3 regions of the Oceanobacillus caeni genome follow, and region 2 is predicted to be linked to each of the others. Evidence: a T-box and tRNA genes for the amino acid it is inferred to sense, from the RefSeq annotation. Region 2 holds a T-box; the other regions hold tRNA genes.
The links. The T-box of region 2 lies ahead of ileS (isoleucine--tRNA ligase). A T-box ahead of a tRNA ligase gene usually reads a tRNA of that ligase, here a tRNA-Ile.

Region 1 (6,477 bases), on a different contig from region 2:
AGTACTACTGTTCTCTCTTTTCAACAAATAACAAAATTAGTGTTGCCAATGGACCTAATACAAGAGAGAGCAAAAACCAGTTTAATCCCGTTCTATTCTTCCCTTGTGCAAGTGCAGCGTTTATCAAAGCAAGTGTACCCCATCCTACAAAATATTGGTTATCCATCATCTGTCCTCCTCATTAATCCCATTCATCTATGCAGGGGGCATCTCCTCTTATTGCCACCTTTGTACGCGTGACAGAAATTATGAAACGGTCCAAGGACTATACAAATATTTGATTTAGGTCTAATTTCAAACCTGTTAAAACATTAACGGAAATATTATCACCTTTTGTTAAGACTCCTTGAAATTTGTATTGTTTACCAATTAAAAGATGTATTTCTACAGATTTGTTAACCGGATCAACAATCCAACACTCTTTTACTCCTGCTTTTTCGTAAAGCTGATATTTCTTCCAACGGTCTAACTTAACAGATGAAGGTAAAAGTATTTCGATGATCATATCTGAGGCTCCATTACAACCCCTGTCGTCAAGCTTTTCTTGATCACTTACAACATATAAATCGGGTTGACTACATTATTTATATCATCGTCCTCTTTGTTATCCACTAATAATCGTACATCGAAAGGCGCAAAAAATACTTCGCATTCCTTTTCTTGGAGAAAGACTGAAAAAGCCGTAGATAATTCCCTGAGAACTTGTTGATGCCTACGTGAAGGGACAGGAACATATAAAAAGTTCCCCATCAATTAACCCAAACCTTTTACCTTCATCCTATGTTAGATAATCGGCATATGAATATTTCTCTTTTTCATTCGGAATGACCATTAAATCCTTCATTTCAGCTTATACTATCAACATATTATCATAACCGAAAACATTGAACATCTTCCTTTAGATCACTTTAATAATAACTGAACCTGTTACATACTGCTTTCCCTTGTTATTTTACAGCTTTGAAAATGTCTTTCTTAAATTTTCTGGATTGAATTTTAATTCATCTGGTTCATCCGTTTCCCAAACTTCATAATCCTCATCATTCAGCATTTTCCTAATTTGGTCTGTATCATAGATTTGTAGGTTGTATACCCTATTGGCCATCATTAAAATGGAGGCCATATGAGCTCCTTCTGATGTTGATCCACAAATATCCTTCACTAAATTTACCTGATAATCACGATAATACGCATCCATTACCGTTGACAGCACACTGCAGTCGGTTAGAACACCGCCAACGACTAGATGCTTAATATGGAGGTTTTTAAGTACCAGTTCTAAATTAGATTCATAAAACCCACTGTACCGGTGTTTATCAATAATAATATCGCCTTGTTCCGGTTTAATCTCGTCGGCAATTTCAATTGAAATAGACTTAGAATGGTAATAAATTGGTTCACCATTTTCGTTTAACGGTTCACCAGCCGCAAGTCCAACTGCATCCGCACGATTAATATGTCGCGTATAGATAATAGGTATCCCTTTTTCTCTACAGTCCTCAATAAGATCGGATGCGTTATCAAGAATTCCTTCCATATCCTCAATTTCTGAAGTTCCCTCTTCTTTTTGAAGATCCATTAATAAAAGTGCGGTTTTATTGAGATCCAAATGGCCTCCCCCTTACTTTATTTCGTCATATATATTCATTGTACCGGATGGCACTATATAAATGGAAATATTCTGATATATAGGTTCAAAGGTTTCTATTTATTTCAAGTGCAATAACGATATTTTGACTGTAAATGAAACATTTTGATTTGAAATACGTATAAACATAGTAGGGTATGGTACTTTTTAATAAAGGAGAAGTGGAGTGTTTTATATTTAAATACTAGAAATCTAAAAGGAGTATTTGTTATGGTAAAAAGAGTTTCTATGGTTTTGTTAACTATGGTTTTAGCTATTGTTGCCTTATTTTTAGCTGCTAAAAATCCAACCGGTCCTAATACTGTTTCTTTCGATGAACCATTCATTCTGTGGATATCTTTAGGAATACTCGTAGTACTATTCTTACCACCTTTAATTTTATCATTTTTTAATAATCTTGCGGTAAAAATTATTTCTACTATTTATCAAGTCTTTATAGTTTTAACTTTTTTAGGACTTGTTCCAGTAGGTTTTATGATTCCTAGTACTTCGGTAATAGTTATCGGGGCTTTGGGTACTGTTAGTAGCATTTGTAGTATCATTGTCACTATTTTAGTAGAAATAAAAAATTGACTTTTATGTAAAGGAATCTTATGAAAGATATTTTAATTTCGACTTTGTCCATTATAATAATTATGTATGTCATTTTTAAATAAAAAATTTTAAAGGAACTTACATGGTTTCAGATTTTTAGCGTTGGGGCTTCCTATCTTGTTGCAGTCCTTTTTGCTTTCATTCTTATATACTACGGAGGAAATTTGGTTTCTGGGTATTTTTTAAATATAATCTTTAAATACATAATTTTTCTTGTAATCGTTTGTATAGCAGTATATTTATGTGTAAACATTTTAAACAGGGTATTGGGGATAATTACTAATGGCATTCTTCCAAAAAACTAAAGGAAAGGGATGTCAGATGTCAAAATCAAAAAACGCTCAGATTTAATTTTTTTCTGAGCGTTTTTGCTCGTTATTATCGTAGGCCTTATTAAAAAACAGGTTGTTCCCGTCTTATTTTCCCTAAGAAATATTCTATTTGTTTATTCGTACGATTTAACATGGACTCGTCAGCAATCAGATGGTCACTTGTCATATCTAACTGGCTGTCCTGAAAATAAAGTCCTTTTAGGTTTTGACCTTTCATCGATGCTAGTAAGGGTTTCAATGTATATTCCAATGCTAATAAATGAGACGGACTGCCACCAGTCATTACTGGGAGTACTGGAGTATCTTGCAAAACATCTTGCGGAAGGATATCAAATAATGCTTTTAACACACCAGAGTAAGAAGCTTTGTACACTGGGGACCCAACAATAACACCTTTGGCTTTCCCTAATCGTCTTGCAATCTCCTTAATTTCCGGGCTTTCGAAGTTTCCAAAAAGTAAGTCCTTCGCATCCACGCCTTTTACCGATATATGTTTAATCAAAAATCCTTCCTGTTTTACTAAGTCACCTAGATAATAAAGAATACGTTCCGATTTTGATATAGAAGAAGGACTTCCCGAAACAATGACAATATCACTCACACCCATTCCCCTTTCTTTTCGATAAGTGGGATCCCTAGTCAAAAAGGGATTCCACGTTTAATAGTTTGCTAAAGCTTTTTCTTCTAAAATTAGGATAACATTTTCTATAATCATCATATTGCTCGTCTAAAACTGATATACTTAACAAAAACCCGTCGGCGGCATTATACCCACTTTTTTTATTTTTTCGAACCATACACAAGTATACTAATTAATTTACTTGGTTTTGTCTATTGAATATAAGTATAGCATTCTTCCAAACTAACAACAATAGGATGGGTTATAATTTTTTATCCTTTCACTTATAGAGAAATTCTATAACAGGGTCTTCTAATCGTTAAACGCGATTTTCCCTGAACATAAAATTAACCATTTACCGTATCTAAACTAACAATGATAATCCGTGCTTCAAGTGATCTTAATTCTTAAAACAATTGTATATTTTCTATAAAGCACTTTAACAAATTTGTCAAAAACCTTATAAGCCAATTAACCATAGTGATGTACAATAATACACAATAGTAGTTATTTACTTTTTCATAAATAACGCTTGAAATTGAATGATCATCTTGTTACAGTAAGATTGATAAATGTCATTTTCACTAATGGGAGGGATGATTTTATAGGCCTCGTTTGATCAAATAAAGAAAGATTTTACATTATTGGCGAAGTGATTGGGAAATTTTACGTGAAATTATTATTACAAAGTGAGGGAACTTTAATGTGGGTTATTACTGTTTATGAACAAAACGATATTCATATGTTTGAGTTTAATAATCAAGAAGAGGCAAATGAAGCTTTTAAGAATATGAAAGGGTGCAAGTATCTTAGTGAAGTGATTTACTATAATGACTTTGATTCAGAGCAAATCGAAGAAGCTTACTTGCATGCCATAGTTTCCTAAAAGAAAGAAATCCTCTTATACCACCAACAAAGTTTCCAATTTCTAAATCGCCGAAACCTCTGTGTGCGGGGGAACCATCTGGATTCAATGGAATCCAAGGGGTGAATCCTTTTTTAAAAAAGGTAGGGCTACTCAATGGCCCGAATCCGACAGCTAACCTCGTAAGCGTTATGGAGAAGGATGGTGAAGCTTGTGGCGTCCAAAAAAATACGTGTCTACAGATCATGTACAATGAATGAACCTGTAGACACGTTTTAATTTGTTTAAAAATATCGGATCAGGTACTAGAATGAGAGGCCGTGCGAAAATCATAGCCGGACGTGCAATAAGAGTTGGGCATTATAGCTTGCTAAAGGTTGTCATATTATTAAGTTCGATTGTTGGTTCAACAACAAGAACAGTAATAAAAATATTCGATGTGGAAACAGAGTTAATTCATCTCGCAGATTATGAAAAATTCAGTGGTGCCCGTAATTATGGAATATGAAGGATACAAATATATTACTCAAGCAATAATGAATGCAGATGTTATTATAAGGAATTCATTCAAGCGATATTGATAAACAAATATGATTTATTATCTGTAAAGGACTTTTAAAGAAGATTATGAGTATGGTTGTTACTGCAGGCTTTTGCTTAATTGTCGGACAACAGTTAAAACGAATATTATCTTACATAAAAGCACAAATCGTTTCTTCCTATGTATATAGAGGAATAGAATTTCAAGCTAAAGAAATCATTAATGATGACGTACTATTCCGTATCGAACCATTAATTGAGGAAATTATTGTATTAACCGAAATATACGAAGAGATTCGGGAAGTAAAAAAATGAATTGAATTCATTTCCAAATAATATAAAAAGGCTCCACAGGTAGGATTCGAACCTACGACCGATCGGTTAACAGCCGATTGCTCTACCACTGAGCTACTGTGGAATAATCTATACGCGCCCTAGAGGATTCGAACCTCTGACCCACAGCTTAGAAGGCTGTTGCTCTATCCTGCTGAGCTAAGGGCGCACTTATATTAACATACTCATGTATGGAATTTGAAACACCAATCACTTTATATGTTAGTAATGGGCCTGAGTGGACTCGAACCACCGACCTCACGCTTATCAGGCGTGCGCTCTAACCAGCTGAGCTACAGGCCCACTATCAATAATGGAGCGGGTGAAGGGAATCGAACCCTCATCATCAGCTTGGAAGGCTGAGGTTTTACCACTAAACTACACCCGCATATCGTGTCAATATTATAAATAAGATGGTGGCTCGGGACGGAATCGAACCGCCGACACACGGATTTTCAGTCCGTTGCTCTACCGACTGAGCTACCGAGCCAACTAATTTACTCTTATGTATGGAGGAGGTAGAGGGATTCGAACCCCCGCGCGGTTTGACCCGCCTGTCGGTTTTCAAGACCGATCCCTTCAGCCAGACTTGGGTATACCTCCACGTTATTATGGTTTCTACAAATGGACCCTGCAGGATTCGAACCTGCGACCGATCGGTTATGAGCCGATAGCTCTAACCAACTGAGCTAAGGGTCCATCATAAATAATTAATGGGGCGACCGGTGGGAATCGAACCCACGAATGCCGGAGCCACAATCCGGTGCGTTAACCCCTTCGCCACGACCGCCATCTTATAACTATGTATTTCTGATAGCAGCAGAGGGTATTTAACCCATGATCTTCACGGGTATAAACCATACGTTCTCGCCCACTAAGTTCTTCCCGAATAATTGGCTGGGCTACTAGGATTCGAACCTAGGATACACGGGATCAAAACCCGATGCCTTACCGCTTGGCTATAGCCCAATACTTCATGGTGCCGAGGACCGGAATCGAACCGGTACGGTAGTCACCTACCGCAGGATTTTAAGTCCTGTGCGTCTGCCAGTTCCGCCACCCCGGCAGATGTGATGAGCCATGAAGGATTCGAACCTTCGACCCTCTGATTAAAAGTCAGATGCTCTACCGACTGAGCTAATGGCTCGTACTTGTAATTTTATGGTGCCGGCCAGAGGACTTGAACCCCCAACCTACTGATTACAAGTCAGTTGCTCTACCAATTGAGCTAGGCCGGCATATGGCGGTCCGGACGGGACTCGAACCCGCGACCTCCTGCGTGACAGGCAGGCATTCTAACCAACTGAACTACCGAACCATAATTTGGTTGCGGGGACAAGATTTGAACTTGCGACCTTCGGGTTATGAGCCCGACGAGCTACCAGACTGCTCCACCCCGCGATATTTATTAGATAATATTAATGGTGGAGGATACAGGGATCGAACCTGTGACCCCCTGCTTGTAAGGCAGGTGCTCTCCCAGCTGAGCTAATCCTCCGACGCACAGAAGTACCAGTGCATGTGTTGCGACAGGATGTCGCGTACT
Region 2 (8,176 bases):
TAGGAGAAGAAGAAAAAACACAAAAAGATGTTGCTGATATGTTAGGGATTTCACAATCATATATTTCTCGTTTAGAAAAGAAAATAATTAGGAGACTGAAAAAAGAATTTAATAAAATGGTTTAGCCTTATTTCACAAAGGTTTTACAGTAATTGGTATTTATTTCAAAAATCTGTTACTGCATAAAAACCCTCCCTGGGGGAGATACTGTCCTTGAACAGCATCACCATCTGGGAGGGTTAACATATGACTAGACATAAAGTTGAGATATGTGGTGTTGATACATCCAAGTTACCAGTACTCACCAATGAAGAAATGAAAAAATTATTCATCAGAATGCAACAAGACGGAGATATTTCCGCACGTGAAGAGCTAGTAAATGGAAATCTCAGATTAGTACTTAGTGTAATACAGCGGTTTAACAACCGTGGGGAATATGTAGATGATTTATTCCAAGTAGGTTGTATTGGATTGATGAAATCCATTGATAATTTTGATTTAGGACATAATGTAAGATTTTCTACCTATGCTGTTCCCATGATAATCGGAGAAATTAGAAGATATCTCCGAGATAATAATCCAATAAGAGTATCAAGGTCGTTAAGAGATATTGCCTATAAGGCTTTACAGGTTAGGGAGAAGTTGATTAATAAAACTTCAAAAGAACCTACACCAGCAGAAATTGCCGAAGAAATGGGTATCCCACATGAAGACATTGTTTTTGCTATGGATGCAATTCAAGACCCTGTGTCATTATTTGAACCTATTTATAATGATGGAGGAGATCCGATATTTGTAATGGATCAAATAAGTGATGAAAAAGATAAAGATTCTACATGGGTTGATAAGCTTTCATTAAAAGAAGGTATGCATAAACTTAATGAAAGAGAAAAAATGATATTAAATAAACGCTTTTTTCAAGGTAAAACACAAATGGAGGTTGCTGATGAAATTGGTATTTCACAAGCCCAGGTATCTAGGCTAGAAAAAGCAGCCATTAGTCAAATGAATAAACAGATGTTTGAAGGATAAAAAGGGAGAGGTTTAATACCTCTTCCTTTTTTGGCAGGTAGGAAAGTATAAAAATCTTTCCCGTCTACATAAGTGCAACTAAGGCATTCGCCCAAAAGCATGGCGAATGCCTTAGTTCTAATGGTTTAGGGAAAATAACTTACTTATTGTTGGAATACCAAGTCACCTTCGTCTTTCGCTGAACGATGCTAGTTTCCTAAGAGCTTTTTACTTATAGGGCAAGTTTTCTAATATAAATACTTGTTAGTGCATATAGTGTAATAAGGTGGGTGATTTGTATGGTTACTTTAACAGAATTACAACTAAAAGAAGTCATTCTAATGGAAGACGGGCGAAGGTTGGGGAATATAGCGGACCTTGAAATTAATCCTAATACCGGGAAAATTGAGGCAATCATTTTATTTGTAAAAGACAAAAAAGGTAATTTTTTTAGTAAATCGGATGAACTTATCATTGCATGGAATCAGATTGTTCGTATCGGATCAGATGTTATATTAGTTAGAGAAGCAAATGGTCCGCTTTTACTAACCCAATGACATTTAATAGCAAATTTTTCAGTAAGATATGATAAAATATAACAAATAAAAGATTTCGGGAGGATAATAATGTCTGAAGTTTTTCAACAAAAAGACCAATCTTTTTTACAAATTGAAAAATGGCGTCAATTAAATGAAAAATTAATAGTAGGTTTTACAACTAGAAATGGAGGAGTAAGTGATCCTCCATTTCAGTCACTTAACCTTGGATTGCATGTTCCCGATAATCAAGAAGATATAATAAAAAATAGGGAAACTTTAGCTAATAAGTTAAACATACCTCTTGAAAATTGGGTTGCTGGTGAACAAGTACATGATACTGCAGTACAATTGATAACAGTAGACGATAAAGGCAAAGGATCACGTGATTATTCTAATTCGATTCATGGGGTTGATGGATTAATTACTGGTCATAAAGGTATTCTACTTACCGCATTTTTTGCTGATTGTGTCCCACTATTCTTTTTTGATCCCGTTACTGAAATGATTGGGATTGCACATGCTGGATGGAGAGGGACAGTTAATGGAATGGCAAGGTCAATGGTACAAGCCATGAAAGATCAGGGAGTCAATGAATCGAATCTCTTAGTTGTAATTGGGCCATCTATTTCCCAAGAAATGTATGAGGTAGATGAAAAGGTTATAGACAACATAGAAGACAAGATTCGCCAAAAATGTGTAGTACCTAGTAGAAATAAACGGTATTTATTAGATTTAAAGAAATTAAATGTAGAAATCCTTTTACAAAGTGGCGTATTACGTCATAATATAGATGTGACAAATTATTGCACTTATAAAGATAAATCGTTATTTTTCTCTCATCGAAGGGATAAGGGAAAAACGGGGAGAATGTTAGGTTTCCTTGGGATTATATCTTAATACAAGAGAGATCCTTTTTGAACACGTAATACTAGGGGGATTATGGATAACAATGGATGTAGTTTCAAATTTAAAAGAAATTCAAGAAAATATAAAATTGGCTTGTGAAAAAAGTAATCGGAAAATAGATGAAATAACGGTTATTGGTGTAACGAAATATGTTACAATAGAACGAGCGGAGGAGACAATTGACGCAGGAATTAAAAATCTTGGTGAAAATCGTAATGAAGGATTTATAGAAAAGCATGAAGTCATTGGCAAAAAGGCTACATGGCACTTTATTGGAACATTACAAACTCGAAAAGTAAAAGACATTATTGAAAAAATAGATTATCTTCATTCGCTTGATCGTCTATCTTTAGCAAAAGAGGTAAATAAAAGATCCGAAAAACCTGTGAATTGTTTTGTGCAGGTGAATGTTAGCGGCGAAGAGTCTAAACACGGACTAGCACCTGAAAACGTCTTAGACTTTATTGAAGAAATTAAAAATTACGAAAACATCTATGTCGTTGGCTTAATGACCATGGCACCTCATATTAAAGACAGAGAAAAAATAAAAGAAGTTTTTAAACGGTTGGCAAAATTAAGGGATCAAATTAGTCAGAAAAATTACTCACACGCTCCTTGTCATTATTTATCTATGGGTATGAGTAATGATTATGATATTGCAATTGAAGAAGGTGCAACCCATATAAGAATTGGAACGAAATTAGTTGGAAATTGATTTAAAAACATTGGATAGAGCTTGGTGAATACGATAAGCATTAAGATAGTTTTATACTTTCCAATCTGCTAATAATAAAATGGGGTGAAAGGCTTGAGTATTAAAAATAAGCTGAAAAGTTTCTTTGTAGAAGAAGACTACGAGTACGAATATGTAGACGAAGAGGAAATTCCGGAAAATAAATTTGTGGAAAAGCAAAAGAAAAACCAAAATGTCGTTAGTTTAGCAGCTATTCAGCAACCTAATTCTAAAGTAATTCTTTGTGAGCCGAGAACATATAACGAAGCACAAGAAATTGCAGATAATATTGTAAGTAAACGTGCTGTTGTAATAAACTTACAAAGGGTTGATCGAAATCAAGCTAAACGAATTGTGGATTTCCTAAGTGGTACTGTTTATGCTTTAAATGGAGATATTCAAAAGCTAGGTTCCGAAACATTCCTATGTACACCTGAAAATATTGATGTATCTGGCACGATAACAGATACTTTAATTAATGAAGATGACTATGATAAAGGATGGTAGTAGATGTATCAGTTGTTACAAATTTTAAATTTAGCCCTCAATATATATAGTTGGGGAATTATTATTTATATTTTCATGTCCTGGTTTCCAGAGGCAAGAGAATCTACTTTTGGGGAACTCCTAAGTAAAATTTGCGAACCTTATTTAGAAGTATTTCGAAGATTCATACCACCGCTTGGGATGATAGATTTTTCACCGATTATCGCAATCTTTGTTTTGCATATGGCTAGAGTAGGGTTATTTGAATTCTTTAGAATGTTCGTATTCTAAAAAGTAAATGATGTGATTTTAGGAGTTTACAATGGATATATACCAGCATTTTCGAAAAGAAGAACATGGATTTATCGATCAAGTCCTGTCATGGAAAGAGCAAGTTGAAAGAACATTTAGCCCAAAATTAACAGATTTCCTTGACCCTAGAGAACAACAAATTATTGAAATGCTGATCGGAACGAATCATGATGATTTGAAATTGTCATTTTTCGGTGGCAGTAATCATAATGAAAGAAAACGAGCGATTATTGCTCCATTTTATGAAGAAATTACACAAGAATCTTATCAGCTTAGTCTGCTACAAGCTAACTACCATGAAAAATTTATCACCCTGGAACATCGCGATGTAATGGGAACATTTTTGTCATTAGGCATTAAAAGAAAAAAATTAGGTGACATTTTTGCAGGGAATGGAAAAATTCAAATTGTAGTAGCGAAAGAAATTTCTACATATGTTCTAACAACTTTACACTCTATCAAGAAAGCTAACATAACGTTTGAGGAAATTCCGTTAATTCACTTCATTCAAATGAAAAACGAATGGACTGAATCCGAAAAAACGGTATCCTCGTTACGTTTGGATGCAGTTTTAAAGGAAATTTATCATATTTCTAGGAAAGATTCAGCTGAATGTATAAAAAAGCAACTTGTTAAAGTGAATTATAAGGTTGTGGAAGAAGTTAATTTTCCATTACAAGAAGGTGACTTAATTTCACTCCGTGGTAAAGGTAGAAGTAAGATAGTAAAAATGAATGGTCAATCAAAAAAGGAAAAATGGAAAATAACGATTGCTATTTTAAAGTGATTTTATATTTTTTGCAGGATAAAGGAATTTTTTGTCGAATAATAAAACTAGATTAAACTATTTTTAGTAACGTATTTTATTTACTTTAAGGAGGTGGCCAATGTGCCATTAACACCACTAGATATTCATAATAAAGAGTTTACGAAAAGTTGGCGGGGTTATGATGAAGATGAGGTCAATGAGTTTTTAGATCAAGTTATTAAAGACTATGAAATGGTTATTAGAGATAAAAAAGATTTACAGGAAAAGCTAAACCAATTAGAAGAGAAATTGGGTCATTTTACTAATATAGAAGAAACCTTAAATAAATCCATATTAGTCGCTCAAGAAACAGCTGAAGAAGTAAAGAACAGTGCTACCAAAGAGTCCAAATTAATTATTAAAGAAGCAGAAAAAAATGCGGACCGCATAATAAACGAAGCACTTAGTAAATCACGCCGAATCTCCATCGAAGTGGAAGAACTTAAAAAACAGGCTAAAGTTTTCCGTACACGATTAAAGATGTTAGTTGAGGCGCAATTAGAAATAGTTCAAACCGACGATTGGGACAAGCTTTTTTCAGAGGAAATGAGCGAAGAGCTTGAATTAGTTGAAAATAAATCTTAAATCTTGACGAATAAGAATATATTACATATAATTCTTAAAAAGGTTTTAAAAATGTGTGTTCAAAAAGGAAACTGGACTTTTTGAATAACCGCTAAAAAAGTTGAAATACGTTGAAGGAGACAGTATAAAGGCAAAATTACTGTTTAGCGATCTAGGGATGGTGGAAGCCTAGAGAGTAATGCTTTTAGAACATCACTCCAAAGTATCCATTATGAAACAAAGTAATTTTGGACGTGTTATTCCACGTTACGGAAATTGAGTGAATTTAAAATAACGTTTATTTTAAATTTATAAGGGTGGTACCGCGAGTCTTCTCGTCCCTTTTTGGGATTTGAGAGGGCTTTTTTTAACAGGTAAGAAAATTAATCTTTCACTATGTATAATTGAATTAGGACATTTGCTAAAGTTTATTTCTTTTCAGCAGACAAACTAAATAAGGAGGAAACCAAATGGATTACAAAGAAACGCTATTGATGCCGAAAACAGCATTTAAAATGCGTGGAAACTTACCAAATAAAGAACCTAAAAGACAAGAACAGTGGGAAGAAAATAACATATATGAGAAAGTACAAGAAAGAACGAAAGGAAGACCTTCATTCGTTTTACACGATGGCCCACCGTACGCTAATGGTAACTTACATATCGGGCACGCGATGAATAAAATCTTAAAAGATTTTATTATTCGTCATAAATCCATGACTGGCTATCATGCACCATATGTCCCAGGATGGGATACACATGGTTTACCTATTGAAGTGGCTTTAAGTAAGGGTAAAAAAGTAGATCGTAAAAAATTAAGTACCGCCGAATTTAGACAAATGTGTGCAGAGTACGCATTAAGACAAGTTGATGGGCAACGTGAACAATTTAAACAATTAGGTGTTCGTGGGGATTGGGATAATCCTTATCTGACCTTAACAAAAGATTTCGAAGCGGCTCAAATTCAAGTATTTGGTGAAATGGCTAAGAAAGGGTATATTTACAAAGGATTAAAACCTGTTTATTGGTCCCCTTCATCTGAATCTGCTTTAGCCGAAGCAGAGATTGAATACTATGATAAAAAATCACCTTCTATCTATGTTGCTTTTACGATTCAAGATGGGAAAGGCGTTCTTGAAGAAGGCGATAAAATTGTTATCTGGACAACTACACCATGGACCATCCCTGCAAACTTAGGTATTAGTCTCCATCCTGATATAGAATATGTTCGTGTACAAGTTGGAGACAACCGCTTCGTTGTTGCACAGGAATTATTAGAAACCGTTGCAGCAGAACTTGATTGGGAAAATCCAGAAGTTGTTAAAACTTTTAAAGGAAAAGATTTAGATAGAGCAGTAGCTAGACATCCGTTCTATGATCGTGATTCTATTGTAATGCTAGGTAAACATGTAACAACTGATGCAGGTACAGGCTGTGTTCATACTGCTCCAGGCCATGGGGAAGATGACTTTTATGTTGGTAAAGAGTACGGTTTAGAAGCTCTATCACCATTAGATGATAAAGGTGTATTTACGAAAGAAGCGCCTGGATTTGAGGGACTATTTTACGACGATGCTAATAAAGCTGTTACCGAGAAACTTGAAGAGGCTGGGGCTCTATTAAAACTAGGATTCATTAAACACTCGTATCCTCATGACTGGCGTACGAAGAAACCTACTATTTTCCGAGCAACATCACAGTGGTTTGCATCGATTAAAGATTTCAGACAAGATATTTTAGATGAAATCAAGAAAATTAACTGGTACCCAAGCTGGGGTGAAACAAGACTTTATAATATGGTCCGTGATCGCGAAGACTGGTGTATTTCTCGTCAACGAACATGGGGTGTACCAATCCCAGTATTTTATGGGGAAGATGGGACACCGATTATTACGGACGAAACGATTAATCATGTTTCTAAATTATTTGCTGAACATGGTTCCAATGTTTGGTTTGAAAGAGAAGCGAAAGATTTACTTCCAGAAGGCTTTACATCCGAACATAGTCCAAATGGTAAATTTACGAAAGAAACAGATATCATGGACGTATGGTTTGATTCAGGTTCTTCTCACCAAGCAGTTTTACTTCATAGAGAGGGACATAGAAGACCAGCTGATGTTTACCTAGAAGGTAGTGACCAGTATCGTGGTTGGTTCAACTCGTCTATTTCTACAGCTGTTGCAGTTACTGGACATGCACCATACAAAAACATCGTAAGTCATGGTTTTGCTCTTGACGGGGATGGACGTAAAATGAGTAAGTCTCTTGGTAATGTTATATTACCGTCTAAAGTATTAAAACAATATGGTGCAGATATTTTACGTCTTTGGGTAGCATCTGTAGACTACCAAGCTGATGTACGTATTTCTGATGATATATTAAGACAAATCTCTGAAAGCTATCGTAAAATCCGTAACACGTTCCGATTCATGCTTGGCAATTTAGCTGATTTCGATCCTAAGACTGATCTTGTTCAAGAAGAAGATTTAGAAGAAGTGGATCGTTATATGCTAAACCGACTACAGAAATTAATTTCCTCAGTTCGTGAAAGTTATGATAGATTCGAGTTTTCTCCAATCTATCATAGTATTCATAATTTCTGTTCTGTTGAATTAAGTTCTTTCTATTTAGACTTTGCAAAAGATATTTTATATATCGAAGCGAAAGATAATAAACGTAGAAGAAGTTTACAAACAGGTTATTATGAAATTCTTAAGTCTTTAGTTCAACTACTTTCACCAATTATCCCGCATACAGCGGATGAGGTATGGGAATTTATTCCTGGAGTAGAGGAAGAAAGTGTTCAATTAACGGATA
Region 3 (8,176 bases), on a different contig from region 2:
GAGAATTCTTTTTCGCTGTCCCTTTAATCTTTAATAACTTTTTATCTATAATAAACCATAACTTCTTTAATCTAGATAAAGGAGGCTTAGACTATATTCCCCTTTAAAAACAGATACAGGAAATCGATATTTTTGTATGCTCATTTGATATTCTGTATTAATCGTTATTTTTTCCCAGATATCTTCTGTGAAGGCGTAATCCCTCTCTTTATAAATAATCTGGGTTTTATCATTTATTTCAATTGCTTGATTTTTACCTTCATCTTCTAATTCAACAACCAACTCAAATTTATCACCAGTTTTTTGTTTATTAATCACTTCGAAAGTTCCAAAAGAAGAAACGAAATACAAAAAGTGATTAGACATAAAATAAGCAATAACAAGACCAACAAATATGTAAATATATTTTTTCTTCATTCTATCCCCCTTTATTTATTTTTCTTTAGGCAAAGCGTAACATTTTTTCCCATTAATTGGGTATAATTAATTTGAAATTTTATTATTAATTCACCCATTCTAGGTTGATGTAAATGAACCTCCCCTTTTTTCTTGAACACATTATTGATATTCACACTCCTGAACTAAGTAATGATAATGACTCCAAATGCCGTCTAGATTTAAGTAACAAAGGCTGTGGTTTTTAATCTACAATAAAAATAAGAAGACTTTCATCATTGGGAATTCCTTCATCCCCAATGATGGTTAGTCACACTTATCGGATCTTTACGGGTAGTTAATCTCCCACCCACCTCCTTTGTTTCCTAGGGGGGTTCTGGGCTAACAATTAAAAGCCTTTGAATTATTCAACAGAAACAACAAATTAGGAGAAATAAAAAAGAAATTCCTATCAATAAGGGTTAGAATAAAGGTAGTATCGCACTTAACCTTTCTAGGAGGAGAGCATTGTATTCCGTCAGTTTATGAACAAACAAAAAAATAGAGCCATAGTTTGAAATTTTTTTCAAACCACGACTCCACCCTCACAAGTTGTGTATATGGTAACATAGAACTTTCAAATAAAAAGTTTAATACTCGGAGTACACAGAAAATACTTTTAAAGTTAATTTCAAGTTGTTGGAAACTAATTTAAACGGAAAAACATTCACCGAAAAATTCATTCATCATATTAAAGACGAAATAAAGGTATATTTCTACATATCTAATAATCTAGGTATCGTCTTTATTATCAATTGAGAGGAAAACATGAAAGGTACTACAAAGTATATAGCTTCGAGGGATAATTATTATAAGAAAAGAAAAACAGCCGTCATCTTGTCGATGTAAGTATAGGAACAAATCTAGTTATGAGGTAACCTAGGTCCCCTAAAATTACAGTAGATACAAGAGGACGAGCCGAATGTCTTGTTGGATGGGCCTGAGTGGACTTGAACCACCGACCTCACGCTTATCAGGCGTGCGCTCTAACCAGCTGAGCTACAGGCCCATTATAAAAATAATGGAGCGGGTGATGGGAATCGAACCCACGACATCAGCTTGGAAGGCTGAGGTTATACCATTTAACTACACCCGCGCAATATAATAAATTTGTACTTCAGATTCAATCTCGACCAACATGCCTCTCCATCTACAAGCCTATTCAAGGAAGTCAATACTTCGAGGCAACTCGTAGATTATTCGGTAGAAGTGTCGCTCGTGGCTGAGGTTATACCATTTAACTACACCCGCATATATAATAGATTGATAGAAAAGTAATAATGGTCGGGAAGACAGGATTCGAACCTGCGACCCCATGGTCCCAAACCATGTGCTCTACCAAGCTGAGCTACTTCCCGATAATAATGGCGCGCCCGAGAGGAGTCGAACCCCTAACCTCTTGATCCGTAGTCAAACGCTCTATCCAATTGAGCTACGGGCGCAATAATGTAATAAAATAAATTATAGTTCATGATGCGGTCGAGAGGACTTGAACCTCCACGGGATTAACTCCCACTAGGCCCTCAACCTAGCGCGTCTGCCATTCCGCCACGACCGCAAATATTAAAAGTGAGCCATGAAGGATTCGAACCTTCGACCCTCTGATTAAAAGTCAGATGCTCTACCGACTGAGCTAATGGCTCGTAATATTTAAAGGTTTTAGTTCTTTTCATAAAAAAATACTATTGCATCAATAGTATTTAAGACCCGCCATTAAACTCTAACAATACATGTAAAGCAGATTAATATAAGGAATTAATACAAAAAGAAAAAATGGCTGGGCCACTAGGATTCGAACCTAGGGTACACGGGATCAAAACCCGATGCCTTACCGCTTGGCTATGGCCCAATTGAATGGCGGTCCGGACGGGACTCGAACCCGCGACCTCCTGCGTGACAGGCAGGCATTCTAACCAACTGAACTACCGGACCTATTTATAAAGATGACCCGTACGGGATTCGAACCCGTGTTACCGCCGTGAAAGGGCGGTGTCTTAACCGCTTGACCAACGGGCCACTATGTAAAGTGGCGGAGAAGGAGGGATTTGAACCCTCGCGCCGCTATCGCGACCTACACCCTTAGCAGGGGCGCCTCTTCAGCCTCTTGAGTACTTCTCCAATATGGCTCCACAGGTAGGATTCGAACCTACGACCGATCGGTTAACAGCCGATTGCTCTACCACTGAGCTACTGTGGAATAAAATTAATTCTTCTATATTCTACTGCATTAACATATGTCTATTTTCAACATTTATTATTAGCAGCGACGTTTTATATAATAAACGATTTAAAGTGGATTGTCAACTGTTTATTAAGATTTTTTTATCATCGCAAAACTTAAAAATAAAAAATCCGAAACAGCTTTATTAATTTATCATGGATAAAAAAATCCGTCAACATTTTTGTAAAAGTTGTAGGAAAACAACGTAAGTCCGCTTTTCCTAGTTACCATCTTTCATAAAGGATTCACTAACACGCATCCTTATAAGGTATAAGTTATTTTTAAGAAAGTTTTATTTTCAACATGTACAGACTTACTTTCTACATAAGTGTAACTTTCGCAGAAGCTAATAACGAACGCCAGTATTTCAAAAACGTTTTTATTCTTCCATTAATATAAGCCTACCTCTACATTTACCGCACCTATATTTATTTGTATCTACTCTACGCTTTCTCTTATATTCATAGTGACAGTCTTTACATTTATATAAGTACTTATACATATTTGCTTGTGAAGGCAAAGGTTTGCAATGCCTTGGAGATCCGGTCTTTTTTAATAATCTCTTAAAATCTGCATCTCCGTGTTTATACCCTTTTCCCTCTATATGTAAATGATAATGACATAATTCATGCTTAATGATTCCGATAAATTCACCAGTTTCCGTCTCTACAGCATATTTTGGATTTAACTCAATTAATCTTTCAGAAGGTAAATACCTACCTCCTGTTGTACGTAAACGATGGTTAAAAACCACCTTGTCTGTGTAAGGTTTACCGAAGAATTTCAACGATATATCATTAACCAAATTAAATAATGATTTCTCATTTAATGGATCCATTTGAAAACACCTCATTATACTTCTATATCTTATCATATCATAAAAGTAAGTTATATAATCATTTGTTAGTGACCTTTAAATAACTTTCACTCTTACCAATAACATTTACTTGTTTAAAATTATTGTAATTAAATATTGATTTTTAATTGTAATGTATTATAATATGAATTGGGAGTGATTTTAATCCATTCCCGATTATCACATTAAGTGATAATCGTCCTTTTCAATTCATATGGATTTAAATATATACACACTACATAGATTTAAGGTTAAATCTATCAAAGTAGTAATCTTAGATTGCAAGAATAACTATTATTCGGAAGGAGATAATACAATGAGTGAAGAAAAGAAAAAACTAACTACCGCATTTGGTGCTCCAGTACCTAATGATGATGATGTTAAAACGGCAGGTAAACGCGGTCCACTATTAATGGAGGACTTCTGGTTTATTGAAAAGCTTGCACATTTCGATAGAGAAGTAATTCCTGAACGCCGTATGCATGCAAAAGGTTCCGGTGCATATGGAACATTTACCGTAACGAATGATATTACTAAATATACAAAAGCGGATATTTTCTCCGAAGTTGGTAAGAAGACGGATATGTTCATTCGCTACTCCACTGTAGCTGGTGAACGTGGTGCACCAGACGCTGATCGAGATATTCGCGGTACAGCAATGAAGTTCTATACAGAGGAAGGTAACTGGGACTTAGTTGGGAACAACACTCCTGTTTTCTTCATGAGAGATCCTAAGAGATTTCCAGATTTAAACCATGTTGTTAAACGCGATCCAAAAACAAATATGCATAGTTCACAAGCAAACTGGGATTTCTGGACATCACTTCCTGAAGCACTTCACCAAGTAACGATTGTAATGAGTGACCGAGGAATTCCAGCAAGCTACCGAAATATGAATATGTTCAGTAGCCATGCGTACAGTTTAATTAATGCAAATAATGAGCGTGTATGGGTGAAATTCCACTTTAAAACACAACAAGGTATTAAAAACCTAACAGATCAAGAGGCTGAAGTTTTAAGAGGTAAAGAACCAGATAGCCATCAAAAAGATTTATATCATGCTATTGAAAATGGGGACTATCCAAAATGGACCATGTACATTCAAGTCATGACAGAAGAACAAGCAAAGGAATTGCCGTACAATCCATTTGACTTAACAAAAGTTTGGTATAAAAAAGACTTCCCTTTAATTGAAGTTGGGGAAGTTGAACTTAATCGTAATCCTGAAAACTATTTTGAAGAAGTGGAGCAAGCTGCATTCGCACCAACCAACATCGTTCCTGGTATTGGATTCTCACCAGATAAAATGTTACAAGGTCGCCTGTTCTCATACGGGGATGCACAACGTTATCGTTTAGGTGTAAACCACTGGCAAATCCCAGTTAACTATCCGAAGAACGCAAAGAATTTCCATCCTTACCACAGAGATGGTCAAGGAAGAGTAATCCCTGCTTCTGGTGGTCGAATCTCCTACTCTCCAAATAGTTATGGAGAATGGCAAGACAGTAAAGAACATCAAGATCCATTATACGATGGTGGCGGAATCGGATACTATGATTTCCGTGAAGACGATGATCTTTACTTCGAACAACCTGGTAAGTTATTTAACCTAATGTCTGAAGAGCAACAAAACCAATTATTCGGAAATACTGCTCGTGCAATGGAAGGAACAACAAAGGACATCCAATTACGACATATTACCAACTGTTACAAAGCTGATCCTAAATATGGTGAAGGTGTTGCAAAAGCTTTAGGAATTTCCCTAAGTGAAGTAGAAGCTGCAATTGGTGTAGAAAAATAAACCACAAAAAACCAAGGTGAACTAAAATGTCACCTTGGTTTTTTTCATTATCTAATTCCATTACTTCTCATTCCGTACCATCGATAAAGCAACTCTTCCTTTATCCACATCAATATCTTCTACCCATACGGTAACAACATCCCCGACTGATGCAATATCCATTGGGTGTTTGACAAACTTATTCGCCATTTTTGATATGTGTACAAGCCCATCCTGTTTGACACCAACATCGACAAACACACCAAAGTCTACCACGTTACGAACTGTACCTTGCAATTCCATACCCGGTTTCAGATCTTCTAATGTCATGACATTTTGTTTCAATAATGGTTGTGGAAAGTCATCACGCGGGTCTCTTTCTGGACGACTTAATGCATTTAAGATGTCTACTAAAGTAGGTTCTCCAATTTCTAATTGTTCCGCTACTTCTTTTTTATCCAATCCATTTATTTTATCTCGGATTTTTTCTGTCCCAATATCACTTATCGTACAGTCCATCATTTCTAAAAGTCTTTCTATACTAGGATAGCTTTCTGGGTGAATGGGAGTTCTATCCAATGGATTCGCTCCATCAATAATGCGTAAAAATCCAATAGCTTGTTCATAAGTCTTCGCACCAAGTCTTGGTATTTTCTTCAATTCTTGACGCTTCGTAAATTTCCCCTCTTCATTTCTGCGTTTCACAATATTATTTGCAACGGTTTTGCTTAAGCCTGAAACATATTGTAATAAAGAAGAAGATGCTGTATTCACATTTACACCCACTTGGTTTACGGCTGTTTCTACAACAAAGGTTAATGACTCATTTAATGCTTTTTGGCTTACATCATGTTGATACTGACCGACACCAATTGATTTAGGATCGATTTTCACAAGTTCTGCCAATGGATCTTGTACACGGCGCGCTATAGAGGCTGCACTCCGCTGTTCTACTTGTAGGTCAGGAAATTCCTCACGGGCAAGTTCTGAAGCAGAATACACACTTGCTCCAGCTTCATTAACAATGATGTAAGGTATGCTTAGCTGATTGTTAGAGATAACATCTGAAATAAATTGTTCGGTTTCTCTTGATGCTGTTCCATTTCCAATCGCTACTAATTCAATATGAAACTTCCTTACGATTTCCATAACTATTTTCTCAGATCCAACTACATCATTCTTTGGTGCAGTCGGATACATGACCCCAACATCAAGTACCTTTCCAGTTTCATCCACCACAGCTAATTTACAACCTGTACGATAGGCCGGATCGACACCAAGAATCGTTTTTCCTTTTAATGGCGGCTGTAATAATAGATTTTTTAAATTTACTGCAAAGACATCAATCGCTTGTTCTTCTGCTTTTTCAGTTAAGCTCGCTCTAATCTCTCTTTCAATGGATGGTTGTATTAAACGCTTATAACTATCTTCTATTGCCGCCTTCAATATTGCCTTGATTTCTTCGTTTGTTTGTTTTTTAATGACTTTATTCTGTAAAAATTCATGAATTCGTTCTACAGGTGGTTCAATGGATACCTTTAATATATCTTCCTTTTCCCCACGATTTAATGCTAGGATTCGATGGGAAACAAGCGAGCGAACCGCTTCATGATATTCATAGTACATGCCATAAACACGTTTTTCATCTTTTTCTTCATCTTTTACTTCTGATTCAATCATTCCTCGCTTAAATGTTTCTTCCCGAATATAATCACGAAACTCCGCATCATCTGAAATCCATTCGGCGATAATATCATTTACTCCCGCCAATACATCTTCCACCGTATGTAATTCGTGTTCTTCAGAGAAGTATTTTTGCGCTTCTTCTTCTACTTGAGCAATCTCTTGGTCCCAAATTAATTCAGCAAGAGGCTCTAGCCCCTTTTCTTTTGCAATCGTTGCTTTTGTTCTTCTCTTTTGTTTATACGGACGATATAGATCTTCCACTCTTTGCAGTTGGGTTGCGGCTTTTATTTCCTTTTCTAAGTCATCAGTTAATTTCCCTTGTTCCTCTATAATCCGAAGAACTTCTTGTTTTCTTTCTGATAAATGGACCGCATATTGATACCTGTCTTGAATATTTTTAATCTGAACTTCATCAAGTCCACCAGTAACTTCTTTCCGATACCTGGCAATAAAAGGGACTGTATTTCCTTCACTTAATAATTCAATAACCTTTTCCACAATATTGACTTTTACTTCTGTATCTTTAGCTACTAGTCCTACAATATCTTGTTCCATATCTACTGCCATTGATAAGCCTCCTTAAGCAATCATTAGAAAACTTGGCACCCACTATTAGGCTGGGTAGACGCCATAGTTACACTTATGCAAATCTATACGGTGGGGCAAGTAATCGGAGCCCCAAACAGGAAAGATCTTTATACTTTCCTTCCTGCAAAGACGTACAACCTCCCTATATCTTACCACATTGTGTTTTAACGTGAACTTTTTAAAAAACTAAGCATCCCCAAGCCTTTTGGGAGGTGCTTAGCTGCTCCAAGGCGGACCTTTACGGTGGGGCGAGTATTCTGGCTCCAGTCAGGAAGTTTTTCACACTGCCTGTCTGCCAAACATGAAAAAAGACCGACACCCCTACTCTAATGTCAGCCATCTTACGCATCTCTATAACTCATTGCTATTAACGTTGTATCATCAGAACGATCCTCTTTGCTTATGAATTTATAAGCCCTCGTTATACTCTCCACATCTTTCTTATTCTCAAAGGATAACTTGGTTAATTCACTATCCAGTACCCCATCAGAAAACATAATAAAATTCGAAATTCCTTCAAGTTTTCCCCTTATTACTTTACATGGCCTTTTAAAACCACCTAAATAACCTGTATTAGGAATACTACGTTTTTTCTTTCCGCGAATAACTT

Region 1: it encodes a tRNA-Ile, which carries the amino acid that the T-box ahead of ileS (isoleucine--tRNA ligase) is inferred to sense. The anticodon was not compared.
Region 3: it encodes a tRNA-Ile, which carries the amino acid that the T-box ahead of ileS (isoleucine--tRNA ligase) is inferred to sense. The anticodon was not compared.

What each region holds. Positions count from the first base shown of each region.
Region 1 is NZ_JBHTKV010000051.1:90-6,566, reverse strand. It holds gene ACFQ18_RS17755 (hypothetical protein) at 5-166, opposite strand; partial or broken gene ACFQ18_RS17750 (Uma2 family endonuclease) at 266-562, opposite strand; gene ACFQ18_RS17745 (cysteine hydrolase family protein) at 953-1,609, opposite strand; gene ACFQ18_RS17740 (hypothetical protein) at 1,859-2,221, shown strand; gene ssuE (NADPH-dependent FMN reductase) at 2,636-3,175, opposite strand; gene ACFQ18_RS17730 (hypothetical protein) at 3,864-4,079, shown strand; cyclic di-AMP (ydaO/yuaA leader) riboswitch at 4,118-4,262, shown strand; gene ACFQ18_RS17725 (hypothetical protein) at 4,369-4,566, shown strand; gene ACFQ18_RS17720 (hypothetical protein) at 4,692-4,913, shown strand; tRNA gene ACFQ18_RS17715 (tRNA-Asn) at 4,945-5,016, opposite strand; tRNA gene ACFQ18_RS17710 (tRNA-Arg) at 5,027-5,100, opposite strand; tRNA gene ACFQ18_RS17705 (tRNA-Ile) at 5,161-5,234, opposite strand; tRNA gene ACFQ18_RS17700 (tRNA-Gly) at 5,246-5,319, opposite strand; tRNA gene ACFQ18_RS17695 (tRNA-Phe) at 5,346-5,421, opposite strand; tRNA gene ACFQ18_RS17690 (tRNA-Ser) at 5,442-5,534, opposite strand; tRNA gene ACFQ18_RS17685 (tRNA-Ile) at 5,557-5,630, opposite strand; tRNA gene ACFQ18_RS17680 (tRNA-His) at 5,646-5,721, opposite strand; tRNA gene ACFQ18_RS17675 (tRNA-Gln) at 5,826-5,900, opposite strand; tRNA gene ACFQ18_RS17670 (tRNA-Leu) at 5,909-5,997, opposite strand; tRNA gene ACFQ18_RS17665 (tRNA-Lys) at 6,006-6,078, opposite strand; tRNA gene ACFQ18_RS17660 (tRNA-Thr) at 6,094-6,169, opposite strand; tRNA gene ACFQ18_RS17655 (tRNA-Asp) at 6,173-6,249, opposite strand; tRNA gene ACFQ18_RS17650 (tRNA-Met) at 6,256-6,332, opposite strand; tRNA gene ACFQ18_RS17645 (tRNA-Val) at 6,354-6,429, opposite strand.
Region 2 is NZ_JBHTKV010000004.1:146,445-154,620, forward strand. It holds gene sigE (RNA polymerase sporulation sigma factor SigE) at 1-125, shown strand, start outside; gene sigG (RNA polymerase sporulation sigma factor SigG) at 247-1,032, shown strand; gene ACFQ18_RS05160 (YlmC/YmxH family sporulation protein) at 1,311-1,568, shown strand; gene pgeF (peptidoglycan editing factor PgeF) at 1,638-2,447, shown strand; gene ACFQ18_RS05170 (YggS family pyridoxal phosphate-dependent enzyme) at 2,500-3,171, shown strand; gene ACFQ18_RS05175 (cell division protein SepF) at 3,265-3,696, shown strand; gene ACFQ18_RS05180 (YggT family protein) at 3,700-3,966, shown strand; gene ACFQ18_RS05185 (YlmH family RNA-binding protein) at 3,998-4,774, shown strand; gene ACFQ18_RS05190 (DivIVA domain-containing protein) at 4,877-5,380, shown strand; T-box leader at 5,482-5,705, shown strand; gene ileS (isoleucine--tRNA ligase) at 5,830-8,176, shown strand, end outside.
Region 3 is NZ_JBHTKV010000027.1:415-8,590, forward strand. It holds gene ACFQ18_RS14860 (hypothetical protein) at 67-417, opposite strand; tRNA gene ACFQ18_RS14865 (tRNA-Ile) at 1,371-1,444, opposite strand; tRNA gene ACFQ18_RS14870 (tRNA-Gly) at 1,458-1,531, opposite strand; tRNA gene ACFQ18_RS14875 (tRNA-Pro) at 1,717-1,793, opposite strand; tRNA gene ACFQ18_RS14880 (tRNA-Arg) at 1,801-1,877, opposite strand; tRNA gene ACFQ18_RS14885 (tRNA-Leu) at 1,910-1,993, opposite strand; tRNA gene ACFQ18_RS14890 (tRNA-Lys) at 2,006-2,078, opposite strand; tRNA gene ACFQ18_RS14895 (tRNA-Gln) at 2,210-2,284, opposite strand; tRNA gene ACFQ18_RS14900 (tRNA-Asp) at 2,291-2,367, opposite strand; tRNA gene ACFQ18_RS14905 (tRNA-Glu) at 2,380-2,451, opposite strand; tRNA gene ACFQ18_RS14910 (tRNA-Ser) at 2,463-2,553, opposite strand; tRNA gene ACFQ18_RS14915 (tRNA-Asn) at 2,558-2,632, opposite strand; gene ACFQ18_RS14920 (SprT family protein) at 3,036-3,494, opposite strand; gene ACFQ18_RS14925 (catalase) at 3,829-5,313, shown strand; gene ACFQ18_RS14930 (Tex family protein) at 5,374-7,533, opposite strand; gene ACFQ18_RS14935 (indirect negative regulator of sigma-B activity) at 7,908-8,176, opposite strand, start outside.